DNA from 3 places in the Vibrio cortegadensis genome. Region 3 is predicted to be linked to each of the others. Evidence: riboswitches for the same ligand, from Rfam matches in the RefSeq annotation. Region 3 holds a riboswitch; each other region holds the start of a gene.
The links. Region 3 has a riboswitch for thiamine pyrophosphate ahead of thiC (phosphomethylpyrimidine synthase ThiC). Riboswitches for the same ligand answer to the same signal wherever they lie in the genome.
Positions count from the first base shown of each region.

Region 1 (3,281 bases), on a different replicon from region 3:
TTTTACTGAGTGCTAACTTTACTTCTTATTGATGAAATCTTTAAAGCGGGCTTGGGTGTCAGCATCAGCTTTGCTGTACCAAAAATGCAGCATTTCTTCAGCAGTACTGTCAATTTGTGGTTGCTCCGCTTGTGTTACAACGACTGGTTTTGTCGCGGTTTCTGTCTTTGCTTTTGGAAGCGTCACGACAGTGGTGACAACACCGATAGAAGCAATGCCTCCGGCACGGTTATAATCCTCTGATTCACGAACATAGTTACGACCAAGTTGCATGCCGTCTTTTTTCAGCTTGTCGGTTTTAATTGAAATGGTTTCGCCTTTCTCGTCGATCAACGACCACTCCATGTTTCCGATTTCACGTTCTGCTTCACGTTCAGTTCGGTATTTTGGAAGGACAAAGTCTAATTTTGTATTCGCTTCATCAAAAGTGACGATATAAACATCGCTGCTCACACTATTGCGTTCATTCCCTTTGTCAAAATAGGGCTCAAAGCGGAAAACGATCTGGTTTTGTCCATCTTCTAAAGTTGCACTGGTCACCGAAGAGAAGAAACTTCCTGAGGTTTGTGGCTTTTCCATATTGACGGCTAAGAGAGTGACGTCAGAAGGAAGATTTAAGGTTACGTCGGCTAGTGCAAAATGGCTAGTGGCGATAAGAAGTGCAGCTGAGATAGGCTTAAGAATGTTCATATCCAATATTATTCCGTTTCAATAACTTATGATCGCTCTCAGCCTGCCTCGTAAAATGAGTGAATGCAATGATCAGGCTTGGAAATTGCCGCGAATAAGTGAAAAATTTACACAAGGCTGACCAAGAGAGCCTGACTAAGAATTAAACACCACCCGTAACACGCTGAAACTCGCAATGACCACCAATAAACCAATAGTGACGGGTTTGAACTTTGCTGCGCCATATTTATCAAATAGTTTCGTTCCAACGGCTCCGCCAAACATGCTGCTTGGTAATAGAGCAAGGGTAAGAATTACGGTATTCCAATCGACTAAGCCAGCGACACTCGCAGAGATAAAAGCAGTCGAATCAGCTAGCACAAAGAAAGCGATTAAACAGGCTCTTGCCACGATAGGTGAGAATGGACTGGCTAATGCGTGAGTGCCAATGGGTGGGCCAGACATGGAAGCCGCACCATTCATGATTCCGGCTAAACTGCCTAAAATGAGAGGAGCAACTCGACTCTTTTTCGAATACTGAAAACCGCGCTGGATCATGAAAGCAGAAGCAAAAATGAAACCGCTGATGATTAGGATGATGGTTTGCTGATCAACCGAAGTGAGCAGCAATAGCCCTACCGGAGTAAACACAAGGCAAGGAATAAAAACGTGTGCGACCCAAGACCAATCCACCGACCTTCTGACTTTCGGGAGCAGTTGAATATTACCTAGGCAGTCGATAAGCATAAATACCGGAACCAGTTTTATGACAGGCACAAACAGAGCACTCAAGGGCAGAGCGATAAGCGTGAAACCGAAGCCAGAGAAGCCGCGGACAATCGCCGCAAAGATAAAAACAAGGATTAAAGCAAAAAAAGTGGGACTGAGAATAAGATCCATAAGTGAGCTCTAAAATAGCCTCTATAACAGAGAGCAAATAGTGGTTGAGATGAAGCTGGATTGTGCGACGAGTTGCAATTATTCACAAGTTAAGTTGTTGTCAGTTTTACTTTTATATCGATACTCGTCGCTATAAACATTGCCCTTTTTAGAAAAATTGTTATTATCGCGGCTTACATAGTCGGGGGGCCATTAGGCTGAGATCGCAATTGCGAGACCCGTTGAACCTGATTCAGTTAACACTGGCGTAGGGAACTATAGTCTTGCTAATGATGAATCGATCCCAACATTCGTCTGTTTTTTAGCCAGAGAGTTCCTTGCATTAGTCTTGGAGCTTTTATGTCACATTCTCATATATCATCACATTCCTCTTCCCAAATATTACCTGATTCTACCACTCCGATTGTGTTGACTATTGCAGGCTCTGATAGCGGCGGTGGCGCGGGAATTCAAGCTGATATTAAAGCGATGTCGGCCACAGGCAGCTATTCCTGTTCGGTAATAACGGCCATTACTTCTCAAAATACACTCGGCGTTTCGGCCATTTTCCCCATTCCAATTGATCATATTGAAACTCAGTTAGATGCGGTTTTCACCGATTTAAATGTTGTCGCTGTTAAAGTCGGGATGCTGGCTGATTCTGAAATCATTAAAACCGTTGCCGCAAAGATTAAGCAGTATCGACCACAATTTGTCGTGGTTGACCCTGTAATGGTCGCGACCAGTGGAGACTTGCTGTTAGAGAACTCAGCGATCAGTACGCTAAAAGCAGAACTGCTTCCACTGGCTGATGTGATCACTCCAAACCTCCCAGAAGGTGCAGCTCTGATTGGTAGTTCTATTCCAACCAATGAAAATGCAATGAACTTGATGATTGCTGATCTGCGACAGTTGGGTGCGAACTCAGTACTGCTCAAAGGTGGTCATCTAGAGTGCGATGAGAATAGTAATGATTTGCTGATCTTTTCCGATCGCGTTGAGCGTTTGAGTGCAAAAAGAGTAGATACCCATAATACTCATGGCACGGGATGTACTTTATCATCGGCAATCGCTTCATATTTAGCACAAGGTAATGATCTATTCAGTGCGGTTAAGTTGGCTAAGCAATATATATCTTTAGCCATCGCTCATGCCGATGAGTTGGATATTGGCCAAGGACATGGTCCAGTTCACCACTTCTTTGATGGTCATAATGATGTCCGTTAATATGCAGGACGCGCCAGCTCAAGCATCGCTTAATCGCTCGGTTCTCAGTGTTGAACCTGGGGAGTGGTTAGACATTATATCGGGCTATTTACGTTACCAAGATACTGAACAGCCCATTATTTCAGGGCTAAACATGCGCATTCCTGCAACGTTATGGACGTGTATTTTAGGGCGCAGCGGTTGTGGGAAAAGTTCTTTACTTCGCTACCTTGCGGGGCTGTTAGAAGGTAAAGCTGAGTGGCGCGGTGAACTTAACCTCTGCGGTAACGATAAAGCCTCTCAAGCTATCGCAATTGATGGTCATATTGCGTATATGGCTCAGCAAGATCTGCTGATGCCTTGGCTGTCGGTATTAGATAATGTGCTGCTGAGTGATAAATTTGGATCTTCAGCCTTTGAACATCAGCAAGCTAAAGCTCTAGATCTACTGAACCGAGTGGGATTAGCAGGCAAGGCTCAACTTCTGCCTCAGCAGCTATCGGGTGGTATGCGCCAGAGAGTTGCTT
Region 1 covers NZ_AP025473.1:678,573-681,853, forward strand. The annotation lists gene OCV39_RS17335 (DUF2057 family protein) at 19-690, opposite strand; gene OCV39_RS17340 (sulfite exporter TauE/SafE family protein) at 826-1,569, opposite strand; TPP riboswitch at 1,742-1,840, shown strand; gene thiD (bifunctional hydroxymethylpyrimidine kinase/phosphomethylpyrimidine kinase) at 1,909-2,775, shown strand; gene OCV39_RS17350 (ABC transporter ATP-binding protein) at 2,762-3,281, shown strand, end outside.
Region 1: another riboswitch for thiamine pyrophosphate. It lies ahead of thiD (bifunctional hydroxymethylpyrimidine kinase/phosphomethylpyrimidine kinase); the one in region 3 lies ahead of thiC (phosphomethylpyrimidine synthase ThiC).

Region 2 (3,281 bases), 420 kb from region 3:
GTATTAGACAACAACTTAAGGTACACCTCTGGGCCTCAATGGTTACAAGAGTTCTTATTGCATGATCGTTGGGTATTGGCTGTCTCTGGTACGCACGGAAAAACGACCACGTCGAGCATGTTGGCGTGGATCTTAGAAGATTGTGGTTACGCTCCGGGTTTTTTAGTCGGTGGTGTATTAGGTAACTTTGATCAATCAGCTCGCTTAGGCGAAAGCATGTTTTTTGTGGTTGAAGCGGATGAGTACGACAGTGCCTTTTTTGATAAGCGCTCTAAGTTTGTCCACTACCACCCAAGAACCTTAGTGATGAATAACTTAGAGTTTGATCATGCGGATATTTTTGATGATCTAGAGGCGATCAAGCGTCAATTCCACCACTTAGTGAGAACCGTTCCGAGCAATGGGCGTATTTTCTCACCAAAACAAGATGCTGCGATTCATGACGTACTTGATCGTGGTTGCTGGAGCGAACAAGAGAGCAGTGGCCTAGGCGGAGAGTGGCAAGCCGAGAAAATCGTTAACGACGGATCGGAATTTAATGTGCTTTTCCAAGGTGGGTTAGCCGGCCGTGTTAAGTGGGATCTTGTTGGCGATCATAATGTCGATAATGCCCTAATGGCGATTGCCGCGGCGAGACATGTCGGCGTTACCCCTGATCTTGCGTGCGAATCTTTGGCCAAGTTTATCAATACTAAACGCCGTTTAGAGCTAAAAGGGGAGATCAATGGAGTCACCGTATATGACGATTTTGCACACCACCCAACCGCGATTGAACTGACGTTGGGCGGCCTGCGTAACAAAGTGGGTGACAGTAAAATTATTGCGGTATTAGAGCCACGTTCAGCAACCATGAAGCGAGGCGTACACAAAGAAACACTCGCCGCCTCGTTAGCAAAAGCGGATTCCGTTTATCTATATCAACCGGATAATATCGCGTGGTCGGTTCAAGATGTGGCTGAGCAGTGCATTCAACCTGCTTTTACCAGCGCTGAGATGTCGGAGTTTGTGGCTAAAATTGCCGCTGAAGCTAAGCCGGGCGATCAAATTCTAGTGATGAGTAATGGTGGCTTTGAAGGGATACACGACAAGTTGATTGCTGCATTGTCTGTTTAATTCGTCTGCTCCTATTTGTTAAGCAGCATTTGTTAAGTAGCTATGATTGGTAGAGTAGGAATGACACTCTTATTGATGAAATAGCCGTAGGCGAGTATTCTTCGCCATCATTAAATTTACTCATGGATTCGCTTTTGGCTGATCCATATGAGTTTAGTATGGGATAGTTATGGCACCTTGTGACTCGAAAACCATCACCCTTGCATTCACTGGCGCGTCTGGTGCGCCTTACGGATTAAGATTGCTAGAGTGTTTACTTGCGGCGGATTATCACGTCTATTTATTGATCTCTTCGGCTGCGCGAGTGGTTATGGCGACAGAGCACGATCTCAAGCTTCCTAGTGGACCTGATGCTGCAAAAACAGCGCTAGTAAAGCATTTGAATTGCGATGCGGAAAAGCTAACCGTATGTGGCAAAGATGACTGGTTCTCTCCAGTTGCATCGGGTTCTGCGGCACCTAAAAAAATGGTGGTATGCCCTTGTTCAGCAGGAAGCGTGGCCGCGATTGCACATGGAATGTCTGATAATCTGATAGAAAGAGCAGCAGATGTGGTGATGAAAGAGCGTGGGCAACTGTTGTTGGTGGTGCGTGAAACCCCATTTTCAACTCTGCATTTAGAAAATATGCATAAGCTTTCGACCATGGGTGTCACTATCATGCCTGCGGCTCCAGGTTTTTATCATCAACCTAAAACCATTGAAGATCTCATCGATTTCATGGTGGCACGAGTGCTTGATCATCTTGGTATTGAACAAGGTTTAGTGCCTCGTTGGGGTTATGATCAGCGAGTTGTGAAGCCTGAATCTTGATCCTTATGGCTTATTGATCTAATTACCATTACAATTCGACTTACTCATCGGGGGGCCAGTCATTCATTTTGTGGATGATCAGCTGAGATCAAGCATCTGCTTGGGACCCGTAAACCTGAACCGGATAATGCCGGCGTAGGAATTGAGTTTGGAGCAACCTTTTCGTATTCCTCCCTCAAGTCCTGTGTCGTACCTACTACAAGGAAAGCGAACAGTGAAAACCACTCTAACCGCAGTAGCACTTGCTACCATCACCTCTTTTTCGGCGTCTGCCGCTGATAACACACTGACTATTTATACTTATGACTCTTTTGCATCAGAGTGGGGCCCGGGTCCGGCTGTTGAGAAAGCATTTGAATCTAAATGTGGTTGTGATGTGAATTTTGTCGCCCTTGATGATGGTGTGTCGATCTTAAATCGTCTGCGTCTTGAAGGCTCAAATACCAAAGCGGATATCGTATTGGGTTTGGACAACAACTTAATGGTAGAAGCGAAGAAAACCGGTTTATTGACCGAGCATCACGTTGATACCTCTTCTGTTGCTTTGCCAAAAGGTTGGACAGATACGACGTTTGTTCCTTATGACTTCGGTTACTTTGCCTTTGTATACAACACTGAGAAATTGGCCAATCCACCGAAAAGCTTGAAAGAGCTGGTGGAAGAACGTGATGACTTGAAAGTGATTTATCAAGACCCACGAACTTCAACTCCGGGCCAAGGTTTGATGCTGTGGATGAAGTCTGTTTATGGCGACAATGCGAGTGATGCATGGAAAAAATTGGCTAAGAAAACGGTCACAGTAACGAAAGGTTGGTCTGAAGCTTACTCGATGTTCTTAGAGGGCGAGTCTGATTTAGTGCTCTCTTATACGACCTCTCCGGCTTACCATATTATTGCTGAAAATGAGACGAAGTATGCGACAGCGGATTTTGCAGAAGGGCATTACACTCAAGTTGAAGTCGCGGCAAAAGTGAAGGGCTCGAACAATGAAAAGCTGGCGAATGAGTTCATGAATTTCATTTTAAGTGATGACTTCCAATCGGTCATGCCTACCGGGAACTGGATGTACCCAGTTACAAATGTCGCCTTGCCAAAAGGGTTTGAAACACTCTCTTTACCAAAGCAAGCATTAAGCTTCAGTGCAGAAGAGGTGGCTGAAATGCGTAAGCCTTGGATCCGTGAATGGCAACATGCGCTCACTTTTTAATACTAATTAGTCAATAGAATTAATGAATTCAGTTCCTAAAGTTGGATTATGGGTCGCGATAGTTATCGCGACCTTTGTTCTTTGTGCTCTGGCTGCACTTTTTCAGTATGCGCCTTCGCTAGAGCTTTCTAGTGTTTGGTCTGATCCCTA
Region 2 covers NZ_AP025472.1:351,567-354,847, forward strand. The annotation lists gene mpl (UDP-N-acetylmuramate:L-alanyl-gamma-D-glutamyl-meso-diaminopimelate ligase) at 1-1,113, shown strand, start outside; gene OCV39_RS01650 (flavin prenyltransferase UbiX) at 1,283-1,924, shown strand; TPP riboswitch at 1,963-2,083, shown strand; gene thiB (thiamine ABC transporter substrate binding subunit) at 2,139-3,131, shown strand; gene thiP (thiamine/thiamine pyrophosphate ABC transporter permease ThiP) at 3,154-3,281, shown strand, end outside.
Region 2: another riboswitch for thiamine pyrophosphate. It lies ahead of thiB (thiamine ABC transporter substrate binding subunit); the one in region 3 lies ahead of thiC (phosphomethylpyrimidine synthase ThiC).

Region 3 (3,281 bases):
AGTATTTAAGCTGTCTGAACAAGATAGAAAAATGATGCTTACAGCGGGTGTCGCTGCTGGTTTTGCATCAATTTTTGGAACTCCGTTTACAGGAGCGATTTTTGCTCTAGAAGTTCTATTTATTGGGCGAATTAAATTCAATGCGATAATACCAGCGTTACTAGCGGCAATATTAGCGAATGTTGTGGCATCCGCTTGGGGAGCTCACCATACTCATTACTTGATTAGCTTTGATCAAGTGAGCACACTCTTTGGTCATAATATCGATATTGATATCGTGCTTATGGGCAAAGTTATCATTGCATCTGTTGGGTTTGGATTGGCAGGATACTTATTTGGAGAGTTGACTCACGGGTTGAAAGATTTGTTCAATGCGGTGTTAAAGAACCCTTACCTTATCGTTGTTGTCGGTGGGGTCATTGTCATTATTCTAGCGCAGTTGTTGGGGAACTATGACTATATTGGTATTGGTGTCTATCCTAGTCGCGAAGGTGGTGTCAGTATTACCTCTGCTTTCTCAGCAGGAGGGGCTGAGTGGTATAGCTGGATAGTTAAATTATTACTTACAGCAATCACACTCGCTGCGGGTTATAAAGGTGGGGAAGTTACTCCGCTGTTCTTTGTTGGAGCTACATTAGGTAACTTTCTTGCGTGGGTCATGGGAGCGCCTGTGGACCTGTTCGCTGCTTTGGGCTTCTTAGCTGTTTTTGCGGCTGCGACGAATACTCCTTTAGCCTGCACAATTATGGGTGTTGAGCTGTTTGGTGGTGAGTATCTGCCTTATTTTGCCCTTGCATGCTATACAGCATATTATTTTAGTGGCCATACTGGTATCTATTCATCACAGCGTGTCGCCGTTTCAAAGACATTAAAACACGGTAGAGATCATGATGGGTCGAATAAAATTGGTTCATATCGTGAGCATAAATCGTCTCACTTAAAACGTCTGAGTAAGACGTTAGCGAATCGAAAAAAATAGTTTCACGTGGAACACATCACATTTTCTAGTGACACTAGCTGTTGTGGTGTGTTCTTCATTTCAATTAGCCCATGGATTCCCTATACTCCGACTGCTCAATATTTAATTAAAGATATTGAATGGAACTTGTCGGAGTGCTTAGTACTTACACATAAAGTACGAGCTGAGACCGCAATGCGGGATCCGTGGAACCTGATTAGGTTAATACCTACGAAGGGAACAAGAGAAAACCTAACCTTAGGTTGAGAGTTGTATTGCATACTTCTTATATTTCTAAATATATTGATAATCTGCAATATGAGCCTTGAAACTATGGCCTCTTGCTACACAATCCGACAAGCAATTATCCCAGTTATTACGAGGAATTTGCTATGTCGTCAAGTCGAAAAACATCGCGTCTTAATGCGAAATCAAACATTGCTTCACTATCTGTTCAGCCATATCCCAACTCAAAAAAAACATACATCAACGGATCGCGTCCAGACATCCGTGTACCTATGCGAGAAATATCTCTTGCGGACAGCCTCATTGGAGGTTCGAAGGAGTCTCCGCTGTATGCATCGAACGAGCCTATACAAGTTTATGACACGTCAGGTTCATACACTGACTCAAGCCATAATGTGAATGTCTATTCTGGTCTACCTAAGGTAAGAGATGCGTGGATAGAAGAGCGTGCTGATACTGAGCTCTTAGAAGGTGTTAGTTCAGTCTACTCGAAAGGGCGACTAGAAGATGAAACACTGAATGATCTGAGATATGGGAACTTGCCAAGTATACGCCGTGCCGCAGCAAACCAGTGTGTGACACAATTGCATTACGCACGTAAAGGCATTATCACCCCAGAGATGGAATTCATTGCGATTCGAGAAAACATGGGCCGACAGAAATTCTCTGATGGCCAGTTAAATCACCAACATGCAGGGCACAGCTTTGGTGCTAACTTACCCAAAGAAATCACACCTGAATTTGTGCGTAAAGAGGTTGCTGAAGGTCGAGCGATTATTCCTTCAAATATCAACCACCCAGAATCCGAGCCAATGATCATTGGTCGAAACTTTCTTGTTAAGGTAAACGCCAATATAGGTAACTCATCAGTGAGTTCATCGATAGAAGAAGAAGTTGAAAAACTGATTTGGGCAACTCGATGGGGGGCTGATACTGTCATGGATCTCTCCACTGGTCGAAACATTCATGAGACACGTGAATGGATACTAAGAAACAGCCCTGTACCTATTGGCACCGTTCCAATGTACCAAGCGCTAGAAAAAGTGAATGGCATTGCTGAAAACCTTAATTGGGAGGTGATGCGGGATACATTAATTGAGCAAGCTGAGCAGGGCGTTGATTACTTCACCATCCATGCGGGTTTGCTTCTTCGTTATGTGCCTATGACCGCTAAACGTGTTACAGGCATTGTTTCGCGCGGTGGTTCAATCATCGCTAAGTGGTGTTTAGCGCATCATCAGGAGAGTTTCCTCTATACTCATTTTCGTGAAATTTGCGAGATTTGCGCCAAGTACGATGTTGCTCTTTCTCTCGGAGATGGTTTACGACCGGGTTCTATCGCTGATGCAAATGATGAAGCACAGTTCTCTGAATTAAAAACATTAGGTGAGTTAACTAAAGTTGCATGGGAATACGATGTACAAGTAATTATTGAAGGCCCCGGACACATTCCAATGCACATGATTAAAGAGAATATGGACGTGCAATTGGAGCACTGTCATGAAGCGCCATTTTATACATTGGGGCCACTGACTACTGACATTGCACCAGGTTATGATCACATCACTTCAGGTATTGGTGCTGCAATGATAGGTTGGTATGGCTGTGCGATGCTCTGTTATGTCACCCCGAAGGAACACCTTGGTCTACCAAATAAAGAAGATGTCAAAACAGGGATGATTACTTACAAGCTTGCCGCACATGCTGCCGATCTTGCTAAGGGGCATCCTGGGGCTCAAATTCGTGATAACGCGTTATCGAAAGCTCGATTCGAATTTCGCTGGGAAGATCAGTTTAACCTAGCACTCGATCCCGAAACCGCACGAGCATTTCATGACGAAACCTTACCCCAAGAGTCGGGAAAAGTAGCGCATTTCTGTTCAATGTGCGGCCCTAAATTTTGCTCGATGAAGATATCTCAAGAAGTCCGAGAATATGCGAAAGACACCAAGCAGGTAGCGGCAGATCAAGCAATTGACATCAAGATGCTGAATGATCCTTTAGAAGGCATGCGTCAAAAATCACACGAGTTTCTATCTTCAGGTTCTGAGTTGTATCACCCTATATCTTCAGCTCA
Region 3 covers NZ_AP025472.1:3,046,907-3,050,187, reverse strand. The annotation lists gene OCV39_RS14195 (voltage-gated chloride channel family protein) at 1-979, shown strand, start outside; TPP riboswitch at 1,100-1,215, shown strand; gene thiC (phosphomethylpyrimidine synthase ThiC) at 1,351-3,281, shown strand, end outside.